Regions from separate parts of the Streptomyces sp. NPDC046122 genome, predicted to be linked through region 2. Evidence: riboswitches for the same ligand, from Rfam matches in the RefSeq annotation. Region 2 holds a riboswitch; the other holds the start of a gene.

Region 1 (6,509 bases), on a different contig from region 2:
CGTACATCTCGTTCTTCCTGTTCGGCGGCGAGTTCCCGGGCCACGACATGGTGGCGCGGTTCTACTCGATCCACATCCTGCTGCTGCCGGGCATCATGCTCGGCCTCGTGGTGGCGCACCTGATCCTGGTCTTCTACCACAAGCACACGCAGTTCGCGGGTCCCGGCCGTACGAACAAGAACGTCGTCGGCATGCCGCTGCTGCCGGTCTACATGGCCAAGGCCGGAGGCTTCTTCTTCCTGGTCTTCGGTGTCATCGCGGCCATCGCCGGTCTGTTCACGATCAACCCGGTCTGGGCGCTCGGCCCGTACCGTCCGGACCAGGTGTCCACCGGCGCCCAGCCCGACTGGTACATGGGCTTCGCCGAGGGTCTGATCCGTGTCATGCCCGGCTGGGAGATCAACCTGTGGGGTCACACGCTCGCCCTGGGCGTGTTCATCCCGCTGACGCTCTTCGGTCTGGTCCTCGTCGCGCTGGCGGTCTACCCGTTCATCGAGTCGTGGGTCACCGGTGACAAGCGCGAGCACCACATCCTGGACCGGCCGCGCAACGCGCCGACCCGGACCGCGCTGGGCGTCGCCTGGATCACCGGTTACGTGATCATGCTCCTGGGTGGCGGCAACGACATCTTCGCCACGCACTTCCACCTGTCGATCAACTCGATCACCTGGTTCGTCCGGATCTCCTACTTCGTGGGCCCGGTCCTGGCGTTCGTGATCACCCGGCGGATCTGCCTCGGCCTTCAGCGCCGCGACAAGGACAAGGTGCTGCACGGACGCGAGTCCGGCATCATCAAGCGCCTGCCGCACGGTGAGTTCGTCGAGGTCCACGAGCCGCTCAGCCGGCAGCAGCTCCACACGCTCACGGCGCACGAGCAGTACGCGCCGGCCGAGATCGGCCCGTCGGTCGACGAGAACGGCGTCGAGCGCAAGGTGACGCGCGGCCAGAAGCTCCGGGCCAAGCTGAGCAAGGGCTACTACGGCGAGGGGAACCAGATCCCCAAGCCGACCGCCGACGAGTACAAGGAGATCACCAGCGGCCACGGCCACCACTGATCTCCGACCGTCAGGTCGCCACAGCGGGAGCCCCGTCCATTCGTCGGACGGGGCTCTTCGCCGTCCGCCCGGCTGGATAGGGTAGGAGCCATCCTTACTGGCTGTGGACCCTGGAGCGGACCATGAACGTTGTGACCCCGGTCGGCGGCGACAGCGTGGCGGCCGGCTCCTGGCCGGATGTCCTGAACGCCCTGCTGCGCGGCGAGGACCTCTCCGCCGACGACACGGCGTGGGCCATGGACCGCATCATGAGCGGCGAGGCCACCGACGCCCAGATCGCCGGCTTCGCGGTCGCGCTGCGGGCCAAGGGGGAGACGGTCGGCGAGGTCACCGGTCTGGTCCGGGCGATGTACGCCCATGCCAACACCATCGAGGTGCCGGGCCGTACGGTCGACATCGTCGGCACCGGCGGCGACCTCGCCAAGACGGTCAACATCTCCACCATGTCGGCGATCGTCGTCGCGGGCACCGGCGCCAAGGTCGTCAAGCACGGCAACAGGGCCGCCTCGTCCGCGAGCGGCGCCTCGGACGTCCTGGAGAAGCTCGGCGTCAACCTGGAGCTGACGCCCCGGCGTGTCGCCGAGGTGGCCGAGGAGGCGGGCATCACCTTCTGCTTCGCCGTGAAGTTCCACCCCGCCCTGCGGTACGCCGCGAAGGCGCGCAAGGAGCTGGGCGCGCAGACGACGTTCAACATTCTCGGCCCGCTGACGAACCCCGCGCGGGTGAAGGCCCAGGCGGTCGGCGTCGCCGACGCCCGGATGGCCCCCATCGTGGCCGGCGTGCTCGCCGAACGGGGGAATTCCGCGCTCGTCTTCCGCGGTGACGACGGCCTCGACGAGCTGACGACGACGGCGACCTCGCGGGTGTGGGCTGTACGGGACGGGGCGGTGACGGAGCAGACCTTCGACCCGCGCGACGTGGGCCTGGAGATCGTGCCCGTCGAGGCGCTGCGCGGCGCGGACGCGTCGTACAACGCGGACGTCGCCCGGCGGCTGCTGGCCGGTGAGACCGGTCCGGTGCGCGATGCCGTGCTGCTGAACACGGCGGCGGCGCTGGTCGCCCTGGATCCGTCCGACGCGTCGCTGAACGAGCAGCTCGCGGCCGGGATCGCCAAGGCCGCCGAGTCGATCGACTCGGGGGCGGCGCGCGCGGCGCTGGAGCGCTGGGTGGCGGCCAGCAACAGCTGAACACGGTTGTGCTCGACGCGAGGCGCGGTCCGCGGAGTCCCTTTCGGGTCTCAGGAAGCGGACCGCGCCTTGCGTCGTCCTGATCTTGTGGCAAGATGCTTGACAGGTCATGAGTGACAGCGTTTTGGCCCCGGCTTGCTGTCCGGCAACCCTCCGTCCGTGGCGGGGTGCCCCGGGTGAAGACCAGGTCGTGGACAGAAAGGTCCACGGCAAGCGCGGACCCCTGCACACCCTGGGGTCCTGGTCCTCAAGGGAGCAGTCTCGTGAGCAAGCGAATGCGATAGGGCTCGAAGCCCCCTTCCGCGCACCCTTTTTCTCTTCTCCTGCGCTGCCGCGCGTCGTCGCCGGCGCAGTGAATTCGCCTGCCCCACACGGGAGTTCGCCATGTCTGTCTCCAGCGCTGTCACCGACCACGCCGTTTGTTCTCCTCTGCCCGTTCTCGGCCACGATGTCCGCGTGCCGCTCGTGACCGGTGGCGAGGTCACCTACGCCGCCCTCGACTACGCCGCCAGCGCCCCGGCCCTCCAGCGCGTGTGGGACGACGTGGCGGCGTACGCGCCGTACTACGGCAGCGTGCACCGGGGCGCGGGCTACCTCTCGCAGCTGTCGACGGACCTCTTCGAGAACAGCCGCGCCACCGTCGCCGAGTTCCTCGGCTGCCGCGAGGACGACCAGGTCGTCTTCACCCGCTCCACGACCGACTCGCTCAGCCTGCTGGCCGCGGCCCTGCCCGCCGACTGCCAGGTGTTCGTCTTCGAGACCGAGCACCACGCCTCGCTGCTGCCCTGGCGCGACGCGCGGGTCGACTACCTGAACGCGCCGCGCACTCCGGCCCAGGCGGTCGAGACGCTGGAGCGCGCGCTGGCCGACCGCGACCCCCACGGTCCGGCCCTGGTGTGCGTCACCGGCGCCTCGAACGTCACCGGTGAGCTGTGGCCCGTGAAGGAACTCGCCGCCGCGGCCCACGCCCACGGCGCGCGCATCGTGCTGGACGCCGCCCAGCTCGCGCCCCACCACCCGCTGGACATTGCCGAGCTGGACGTCGACTGGGTGGCCTTCTCCGGGCACAAGCTGTACGCGCCGTTCGGCTCCGGCGTCCTCGCGGGCCGCGCCGACTGGCTGCGGAGCGCCGAGCCGTACCTCGCGGGCGGCGGCGCCTCGCGCAAGGTCGCCCGCCGCGCGGACGGCGGCGTGGACGTCGAGTGGCACACCACGGCCGCCCGCCACGAGGCCGGATCGCCCAACGTCATCGGCGTGTACGCGATCGCCTCCGCCTGCAAGGCGCTCACCGAGGTCGGCTTCGACTCCCTGGTCGAGCGCGAGCAGCGGCTCGTGACGAAGGTGCGGGAGGGGCTGGCCGAGGTGGACGCCGTCCGGGTGCTGTCGCTCTTCGGGGACGACGCCCCGCGCGTCGGCGTCATCTCGTTCGTCGTCGACGGCTGGAACAGCTCGCACTTCGCCGCGGCGCTCTCCGCCGAGTACGGGATCGGCGTACGGGACGGCCTGTTCTGCGCGCACCCGCTGGTCCGCACGCTGCTCGGCAGCGACCCGCAGGACCCGGGGGAGTGCGGCGCCCCGGAGGCGGAGCCGGGTGAGCGGTCGCTGAACGCGATCCGCGTGAGTTTCGGCGCCGGTACGCCCGAAGAGCACGTCGAGCGGTTCGTCGGCGCGGTCAAGGAGCTCGTCAGGGACGGCGCGAAGTGGAACTACCGCACCGAGGAAGGCCGCTGCGTCCCGGCGGTCTGACCGCCCCCGGGCCCGTACGCCGGGCCCGCTCGGTCGAACCGGTGAGGAACGCGCCGCCGCGGCCGGGCGGGCGCCGGGTGTTACGCGTCGAGGCCGATCGCGAAGGCCGCTTCCAGATCGTGCTGCGAGTACGTACGGAAGGCGACGTGCGTGTCGGTGCCCTCGACGCCGGGGATCTTGCTGATCCGGCCGGGGATGACGTCCGCCAGGTCGTCGTGCTTCGCCACGCGGACCATGGCGATCAGGTCGTACGTCCCGGTGACCGAGAAGACCTCGCTGACGCTGTCCAGCGCGGCGATCGACTCGGCGATCTCGGGGATCCGGTCCACGCTGGTCTTGATGAGCACGATCGCGGTGATCACGGTTGGCTTTCTCCCTCGGTGGCCGGCGCTGAGGTCCTCACTCTATCCGTACGCCGACTGCGCCCCCAGGCGTAGAGGAAGCCCGCGCAGAACCCCGCCACGTGCGCCAGGTAGGCCACCCCGGGGCCCGACCCGGCGCGCTGCGCCGCCACCCACTGCAGCGCGAACCAGAAGATCAGCACGATCCAGGCGGGGAAGCGCAGCGGCAGGAAGAAGAGGAAGGGGAACAGGCTGGTGACGCGCGCCCTGGGGAAGAGGAAGAGGAAGGCGCCGAGCACCGCCGAGATGGCTCCCGAGGCCCCGACCAGCGTCTGGTCCGAATCGGCGTGGACGACGGCGTACACGACGAGGGCCAGGTAGCCGCAGCCCACGTAGAACAGGGCGAACTGGAGGCGGCCCATCCGTTCCTCGGCCATGGCTCCGAAGACGAAGAGGAACAGCATGTTGCCCAGCAGGTGGAGCCAGCTGCCGTGCACGAACAGCGCCGTCAGCGGGGTGACGAGCGCGGGCGGGCCGCCGCTCGTCAGCTCGTCGGGGATCACGCCCCACCGCTCGAAGTATCCGCTCTGCGCGGCGAGGAGCGCGTCGCCCGTGCCGTAGACCGGATTGAGGCCCGAGAGGGGGCCGACGACGAAGATCAGACAGCACAGACCGATCGCTCCGTACGTCACCACGGGTCCTCGGGCCGCTGCCCGCCAATTGATCACGGCCAGATCATCTCGTAACGGGACCGGGCGGGACAGAGCGCCTCGCCGGGCCCCGTCCCGCACCGTGGACGGTCCGCCGCAGGGGGTACCCGTAAGGCCGTAGGGTTACGGGCAGTAGGCGCGACGAAAGAGGACGCACGATGACGACGGTTCCCCTGCCGACTGCCGAGACTCGGTGGCGCTGCGCCCTGTGCGGCAATCTCACACGTTTCGACGTGACCCGCTCGTCGAAGGTGATCGAGTACGTGCATCTCGACCTGGCCGGAGAGTCGAAGGTCGAGGAACGCGAGGTGGTCAGTGAGACCATCGAGTCCGTGCGCTGCCGCTGGTGCAACGCGGTGGACCAGATCGAACTGGTGGACAGGCCTGGCGCCGGCTCCTGAGGACCGGCCCGAGAGTAGTGGGGTGACGGATTGTGGAGCATGCAAGCGGTGGTGAACCGGCCGGCTCGGCCGGGGACGCCGCCGAGGTGCTCGACCGCCCGCTGCCCGAAGGCGTACGGCACAAGGTCGTCGCCTTGGTCTCGGACGCGTTCGGCGGGCTCACCGTCGCGGAACTTCCGTCCCAGCTGAGGCAGTACGCCCGCTTCACCCCGAGCCGGCGCGCCAAGTTCGCGGGCAACGCCATGGCCGCGGCGCTCGAGGGCGACACGCTGTTCCGCCAGCGCATCGGCGAGCGGCTGCGCGAGGCGCAGCCCGAGCTCGCCCGCGCCCTGGAGGCCGGTTCGCCGCCGGCCGCGGCCGATCCCGTCGACGTGGCGGCGGCGGCGTACGTCCTGCGCCCCGTCGGCTGGGTCAAGCTGGTCGCCGCCGCGGGCGAGGAGGCCCTGCGGGCGGACGCGGAGCGCGCAGACGAGGCGGCCCAGCGCGAGCTGGAGCGGCTGCGCGAGGAGCTGGCGCAGGCACGCGAGCAGACGAAGAGCGAGACCGAACGACTGCGCACCGAGCTGGAGGCCGCCCGCAAGGAGGCCGACGTGCTCAGCCGCAAACTGCGCAGCGCGCTCAGCGACGTCAAGCGCGGCGAGGCGGCTCTGCGCCGTACGAACGCCGAGACCGAGACGGTGAAGTCCGACGCCGCCGCCCGGGTGACCGCCGCCGAGAGCGAGGCGCGGCGGCTGCGGGCCCGGCTCGGCGAGGCGGAGGCATCCGTCGAGGCGAGCCGCAGGGCCGTGCGCGAGGGCCGCAGCATCGAGGACATGCGGGTGCGGCTGCTGCTCGACACGGTGCTGGACGCCGCCCAGGGGCTGCGCCGCGAACTGGCCCTGCCGCCGGCCTCCGTGCACCCCGCGGACACGGTCGACGCCGTCGAGCCCGGGCGTATGACACCCAAGGACATCGCCGCGCGGGCGCTCTCCGAGAGCGACCCGGCGCTCCTGGACCAGCTGCTCGAACTGCCGCAGTGTCACCTGGTCGTGGACGGCTACAACGTCACCAAGACCGGCTATCCGCAGAT
Region 2 (6,509 bases):
GGACGAAAACATCCGCACCACCGTCGACCGCGATGAAGCCGTACCCCTTCTCCGCGTTGAACCACTTGACGGTGCCCTGAGCCATGCCTAACTCCCCTATTACTGGCCCTTGCACAGGACCGCACTTCGCGGGCCCTGGGTCAGACTCCTCCGCCCTCCGACAGGAGAGGGCGTGCGCCGGAACGCGTCGACCGCCGCTGAATGTATCTGCCCAACTGCCCTCTGCAACAGGTCAATCCGACGAGAAATCTGGGCATGGATGAACGCGCGAAAGCGAATAATCCTCAGGTTTCCCGGGCAAGTCGGTCCGGACAAGCCGCACACGGGCGGGCAATTCGGTCCGGTACTTTGACTGCTTCTCACCGCGCGGGGCCGCATTCTCATATGCGTCCGGCACAGGCGGTGGAGGGGGTTTCCCCAACTGTACCGCGCTCAACCATGCAGAATTGCCCCCTCCGCTTTCTGTGGCGGAGGGGGCAATCGACGTGCGGAGGAGTGCGTGAAGCGGAATCAGCCACTCGCTCGGCTGGAAATCAGCCTCCGGCGACGGCCGGAATGATCGAGACGCCGGCGCCGTCGGGCGTGGCGGTCTCCAGGCCCTGCTCGAAGCGCACGTCGTCGTCGTTGACGTACACGTTCACGAAGCGCCGCAGCTTGCCCTGGTCGTCCAGCACACGGGCCGCGATGCCCGCGTGGTTCTTCTCCAGGTCGGCGATGACGTCGGCGAGGGTCGCCCCCTCGGCCGCGACCTCGGCCTTGCCGTCCGTGTACGTACGGAGAATCGTCGGGATGCGGACGTTGACACTCATGCGAGGCCAGCCTCTCGGAAAGAGTCCAGGTTGGGGCGGATGACGGCGGACTGGCCCGTGGTCGGGGCCACCGCCTCGAGGGTCTTCAGGCCGTCGCCCGTGTTGAGCACGACGGTGGTGAGGGTGGGGTCCAGCAGCCCGGCCTCGATGAGCTTCTTCGTCACGCCGACGGTCACGCCGCCCGCGGTCTCCGCGAAGATGCCCTCCGTCTCGGCCAGCAGCTTGATCGACTCCACGACCTGCTCGTCGTTGACGTCCTCGACCGCGCCGCCCGTGCGCCGGGCGATGTCCAGAACGTACGGGCCGTCCGCCGGGTTGCCGATCGCGAGCGACTTGGCGATCGTGTTCGGCTTCTGCGGCCGTACGACGTCGTGCCCGGCCTTGAAGGCCGTCGACACCGGCGAGCAGCCCTCGGCCTGGGCGCCGAAGATCTTGTACGGCTTGTCCTCGACCAGACCCAGGGCGATGAGCTCCTTCAGCCCCTTGTCGATCTTCGTGAGCTGGGAGCCCGAGGCGATCGGGATGACGAGCTGGTCCGGCAGCTGCCAGCCGAGCTGCTCGCAGATCTCGTACGCCAGGGTCTTGGAGCCCTCGCCGTAGTACGGGCGCAGGTTGACGTTGACGAATCCCCAGCCCTCGCCCAGCGGGTCGCCGATGAGCTCCGAGCAGAAGCGGTTGACGTCGTCGTAGTTGCCCTCGATGCCGACCAGCTCGCCGCCGTAGACCGAGGCCATGACGACCTTGCCCTGCTCCAGGTCGTGCGGGATGAACACGCACGAGCGGAAACCTGCCCGCGCGGCGGCGGCGCCGACCGCGCCGGCGAGGTTGCCGGTGGAGGAGCAGGAGAGCGTCGTGAAGCCGAACGCTCGGGCGGCCTCGACGGCGATCGCGACGACACGGTCCTTGAAGGAGTGCGTCGGGTTGCCGGAGTCGTCCTTGACGTACAGAGCACCGGTGACGCCCAGCTCGCGGGCCAGGTTGTCGGCCTTGACGAGCTTGGTGAAGCCCGGGTTCAGACTCGGCTTGCCGGCCACGTCGGCGGGCACGGGCAGCAGGGGCGCGTACCGCCAGATGTTGTCCGGTCCGGCCTCGATCTGCTTGCGCAGGCGCTCCGTGTCACCGAGCGGCAGCTCGTAGGCGACTTCGAGCGGGCCGAAACAGGAAGAACACGCGAAGATGGGACCGAGTTCGAATCGTTCTCCGCACTCGCGGCAGGACAGCGCGGTGGCGGGGCCCAGGTCTACGGGCAGGGGATTCGTGGTGTTTGCATCGGCTTCAGCAGACTGCACAGCCATGGTGGCGAGGCCCTTTCTCCTCATCTTCCCCACGGCGCGTTTCGCCGTGAGACGGAATTGGCACCGTCCCCACCGTTACCTCGCGGTCGGCGGAATGGTTGCCGGGACTTCAACGGGCCGTTCCCTCAGTCCCTCTGGATGAGCGCTGTGGCGCCGGATCTGGACCCGGCGCGTTTGTCCCGCGGGCCCCCCGAGATGCGAGGGTCCTCCGCGTTGTTCAAGACTGTAACCGAACCCCCGGACGGTTGAGACAGTCGTCCGCACCGCGAGATGGATCACAGGACGAGCCGCCCCAAGGCTCGCCGGACGAGGGAGAAGGCCGTGCTGGAAGAGGTGGAGCGCTGGCTTGACCTGCGGTCCTGGTCGACCGCCGACCGGCCGCTGGACCTGCTGATGGCGGCCAAAACGCGTCGCGGTCTCACCGTGAGCGTGGTGCTGCCCGCCCTCGACGAGGAGGAGACGGTCGGTGACATCGTCGCGGCGATACGCCACGAACTGATGGAGACCGTGCCCCTGGTCGACGAACTCGTCGTACTGGACTCCGGCTCGAAGGACCGGACGGCCCAGGTGGCGACGGCGGCGGGCGCGCGGGTCGTCCACCGTGACGCAGTGCTCACCCGAATACCGGCGCTGCCCGGCAAGGGGGAGGTGCTGTGGCGGTCACTGTTCGTCACGGACGGTGACATCGTGTGTTTCATCGACTCGGACTTGAAGGACTTCTCCGCCTCCTTCGTCTCCGGCATCGTCGGGCCGCTGCTGACCGACCCGGACGTGCACTTCGTCAAGGCGATGTACGACCGCCCCCTGGGCGAAGCCACAGGTCAGGGCGGCCGGGTGACCGAGCTGGTCGCGCGCCCGATCCTCAACCTGCACTGGCCGCAGCTGGCCGGCTTCGTGCAGCCGCTGGGCGGCGAGTACGCCGTGCGCCGCTCGCTGCTCGAACGCCTGCCCTTCCCGGTCGGTTACGGAGTGGAACTGGGGCTCCTCGTCGACTCCCTCCACACGGTGGGCCTCGACGCGCTGGCCCAGGTCGACGTCGGTGTGCGCAAGCACCGCCACCAGGACGGGCAGGCGCTCGGGCGGATGGCCGCCACGATCTACCGGACGGCCCAGCTGCGGCTGTCGCGCGGCAACATCGTGCGGCCGGCGCTGACGCAGTTCGAGCGGGGCGCGGACGGGGTCGGTTTCGTCCCGCGGACGCACCCGGTCGACACGGAGGAGCGGCCGCCGGTGTGCGAGATCGCCGAGTACGCGACGCGGCGGGTCGCGTGACGGCCACTGTGGCCGGTGTGAGCCGTACGCACGTTTGAGGGGTTCCCGGACGGGCTAGGTTCGCCACATGGTCTCCGAGCGCGCTGCACAGGTTCTCGTCGCATCCAATCGCGGCCCGGTTTCGTACACGCTCCGTGAGGACGGCACGCTCGCCGCCCGGCGCGGCGGCGGCGGCCTCGTCTCGGGCCTCTCGGCCATCGGGTCGGACGCCGACTCGCTGTGGGTCTGCGCGGCGCTCGGGGACGGCGACCGGGAGGCGGTGCGGCGCGGCACGGGCACGGCGGGCGTACGGATGCTCGACATCGACGCCGGGACGCACGCGGACGCGTACAACGGCATCGCGAACTCCGTGCTGTGGTTCGTCCACCACCTGCTGTACCAGACGCCGCTGGAGCCGGTCTTCGACGTGGAGTTCCGGCGGCAGTGGGCGGCGTACGAGACGTACAACCGCGCCTTCGCCGACGCGCTGGCGGCGGAGGCCGCTCCGGGCGCGGCGGTGCTGGTGCAGGACTACCACCTGTGCCTGGTGCCCGGCATGCTGCGCGAGCTCCGCCCCGACCTGCGGATCGGCCACTTCACGCACACCCCGTGGGCGCCGGTCGACTACTTCCGCCTCCTCCCCGACGACATCGCGCGCCAGCTCCTGCGGGGGCTCCTCGGCGCGGACCGGGTGGCGTTCCTGACCCGGCGCTGGGCGGACGCGTTCGCCCAGTGCGCGGTGGACGTGCTGGGCCCGGACGCGCTGGACGGCACCGCGGTGGGCGTGCACGGTCTGGGCGCGGACGCGGACTTCCTGCGGGAGCGGGCGCACCAGGAGGACGTGGACGAGTGGCTGGTGCGGCTGCGGGAGCGGGTGGGGGACGGGCGCCGGACGATCGTCCGGGTGGACCGTACGGAACTCTCCAAGAACATCGTCCGCGGCCTGCTGGCGTACCGGCGGCTGCTCGCGGACCGGCCCGAGTGGCGCGGCCGGGTCGTCCACATCGCGTTCGCCTACCCGTCGCGGCAGGACCTCGCGGTGTACCGCGACTACACCGCGCAGGTGCGGCGGCTCGCGGACGAGATCAACGCGGAGTACGGGACGGACGGCTGGGAACCGGTCCTGATGGAGCTGGACGACGACTTCGGGCGGTCGCTGGCGGCGTACCGGATGGCCGACGTGGCGCTGGTGAACCCGATCCGGGACGGCATGAACCTCGTGGCGAAGGAGATGCCGGTCGTCTCGGACGGGGGGTGCGCGCTGGTGCTGTCGCGGGAGGCGGGGGCGTACGAGGAGCTCGGCGCCGACGCGATCGTCGTCAACCCGTACGACGTGACGGCCACGGCGGATGCGCTGCACGAGGCGCTGACGATGGAGCCGGCCGAACGCTCGGAACGCACGAAACGCCTGGCGGCGGCGGCGACCGCGCTGCCCCCGACGGCGTGGTTCCTGGCCCAACTCGACGCGCTGACGTCGTCTTAGGCGGGGGCGTTCCCCTGGGCACCGGTGCGGAGTTCGGCCCGGCCGGGGTCGTCCGGCTCACCTCCGGGCCATATCCAGCCCGTCCGGCGCTTGAGGACACACCCACCCGGGCACGGCCGGCTCGCCTTGGGGCTATGTCCAACCCGTCCGGCGGTTGAGGACGTGGCCGTAGGGCCTTGGGGGCGGGGGCTTGTGCCCGGTCGGGGAGCGGGGTGGGGAAGGCCCCGCGCAAGGGGGGCCGCCCCGGGGTCAGGCGCGGGTTGCCGTCGTGGCGAGGGCGGAGAGGAGCGCGACCACTCCCGCCGGGCCGTCCACCACCAGGTCCGCGCGGTCCGCGAGCGCGGGGACCTCCGATCCGCTGCACACCAGCAGCCCCGGAACACCCTCCGTCCGCAGCTTCTCCACCGCCGAGAACGCGGCGACGTCGCCCAGATCGTCCCCGGCGTACAGCACCGACCCCGCCCCGACCTCCCGCACGTACTCCGCGAGCGCCACACCCTTGTCGACGCCGGGCGGGCGCAACTCCAGGACCATGCGGCCGGGTTCGACGATCAGGCCGTGGCGGGCCGCCAGTTCGCCGAGCGGCGCCCGCAGGGACTCGAACGCCCGCACCGGGTCCTCCGCGCGGCGCGTGTGCACGGCGACGGCCTGCCCCTTCTCCTCGATCCACGAGCCTCGCCACGCGCCGATGCCGTCGAGGAAGCCGGGGAGTTCGGCGCGGGCGGCCTGTACGCCGGGGTGGGGGGCGGGGGCGTGCACGGTGCCGCTGACCGCGTCCCAGCGCTCGGCGCCGTAATGGCCCAGTACGACGAGGTGTTCGAGCCCCGGGACTCCGGCGAAGCCGCCGTAGCGGACCGCCACCCCGGCCGGGCGGCCGGTGATCACGGCGACGGAGCGGACGTTCGGCGCGAGCGCGGCGAGCGCCTCCACCGCGCCGGGGTGGGCACGGGACTGCTCCGGGTCGGGGACGATGTCGGCGAGGGTGCCGTCGAAGTCGATGGCGATCAGCGCCCGGTCCGGCGCGGCCTGCAACGCGGCGAGGCCGTCACGGCCGGCGGGGGTCGCGGGCGTGAACCCGGTCGGCAGGGGGTGCGATTGCGGTTGCGGTTGGCTGCCCATGCCCCCTGACCCTACCGGCGGCCGCCCGGCTCGGCACCGGGCGGTCGGCTGACCGCCCGGTGCCTCAGCGGCGCTCGCGGCGGGCGTCGCGGACCCGGCGGAGGCGGTTGACCGTGACGGGGTCGTGGGCGAGGGCGCGGGGATCGTCGAGCAGGGCGTTGAGGAGCTGGTAGTAGCGGGTCGGCGAGATGCCGAGCTGCTCGCGCACGGCCCGCTCCTTGGCTCCCGGCCCCGGCCACGACCGCCGCTCGACGGCGAGCACGGCGCGGTCCCGCTCGGAGAGCCCGGAGGCGGGGGCGACGGGCCGCTCCGCGTCGGGCTCGTCCGGGGCGTCAGGCATATCAGCAGTCTAGAGCGGGGCGGAAAGCCCAGCCCCGCCCCCGTCGCCTACTCGGCGTTCTCCAGCGTCGACGCCTCGCGGCCGATCGACCCGAGCGTCCCGGCGGGGTCGCCGTCGGGGCCGACGACCGAGCCGATCTGCTTCTTGACGCTCTCGCTGACCTTCGCCCACGAGGTCTTGCCGACCGGGTAGAGCGTCGAGCCGGGCAGCGC

What was found. A riboswitch is a leader RNA that binds a small molecule or an ion and turns the genes downstream of it on or off. The one in region 2 is predicted to bind S-adenosylmethionine.
Region 1: linked by a shared signal. The riboswitch ahead of AC07FK_RS06720 (aminotransferase class V-fold PLP-dependent enzyme) and the one ahead of thrC (threonine synthase) in region 2 are both predicted to bind S-adenosylmethionine.

Annotation. Positions count from the first base shown of each region.
Region 1 is NZ_JBWKLQ010000002.1:407,111-413,619, reverse strand. It holds gene qcrB (cytochrome bc1 complex cytochrome b subunit) at 1-1,055, shown strand, start outside; gene trpD (anthranilate phosphoribosyltransferase) at 1,178-2,242, shown strand; SAM riboswitch class IV at 2,348-2,464, shown strand; gene AC07FK_RS06720 (aminotransferase class V-fold PLP-dependent enzyme) at 2,627-3,988, shown strand; gene AC07FK_RS06715 (Lrp/AsnC family transcriptional regulator) at 4,069-4,350, opposite strand; gene AC07FK_RS06710 (rhomboid family intramembrane serine protease) at 4,347-5,057, opposite strand; gene AC07FK_RS06705 (hypothetical protein) at 5,198-5,440, shown strand; gene AC07FK_RS06700 (NYN domain-containing protein) at 5,473-6,509, shown strand, end outside.
Region 2 is NZ_JBWKLQ010000005.1:351,860-358,368, forward strand. It holds gene AC07FK_RS17420 (cold-shock protein) at 1-85, opposite strand, end outside; gene AC07FK_RS17425 (MoaD/ThiS family protein) at 534-809, opposite strand; gene thrC (threonine synthase) at 806-2,128, opposite strand; SAM riboswitch class I at 2,122-2,249, opposite strand; gene AC07FK_RS17435 (glucosyl-3-phosphoglycerate synthase) at 2,426-3,376, shown strand; gene AC07FK_RS17440 (alpha,alpha-trehalose-phosphate synthase (UDP-forming)) at 3,444-4,838, shown strand; gene otsB (trehalose-phosphatase) at 5,088-5,957, opposite strand; gene AC07FK_RS17450 (DUF3263 domain-containing protein) at 6,022-6,297, opposite strand; gene AC07FK_RS17455 (ABC transporter substrate-binding protein) at 6,345-6,509, opposite strand, start outside.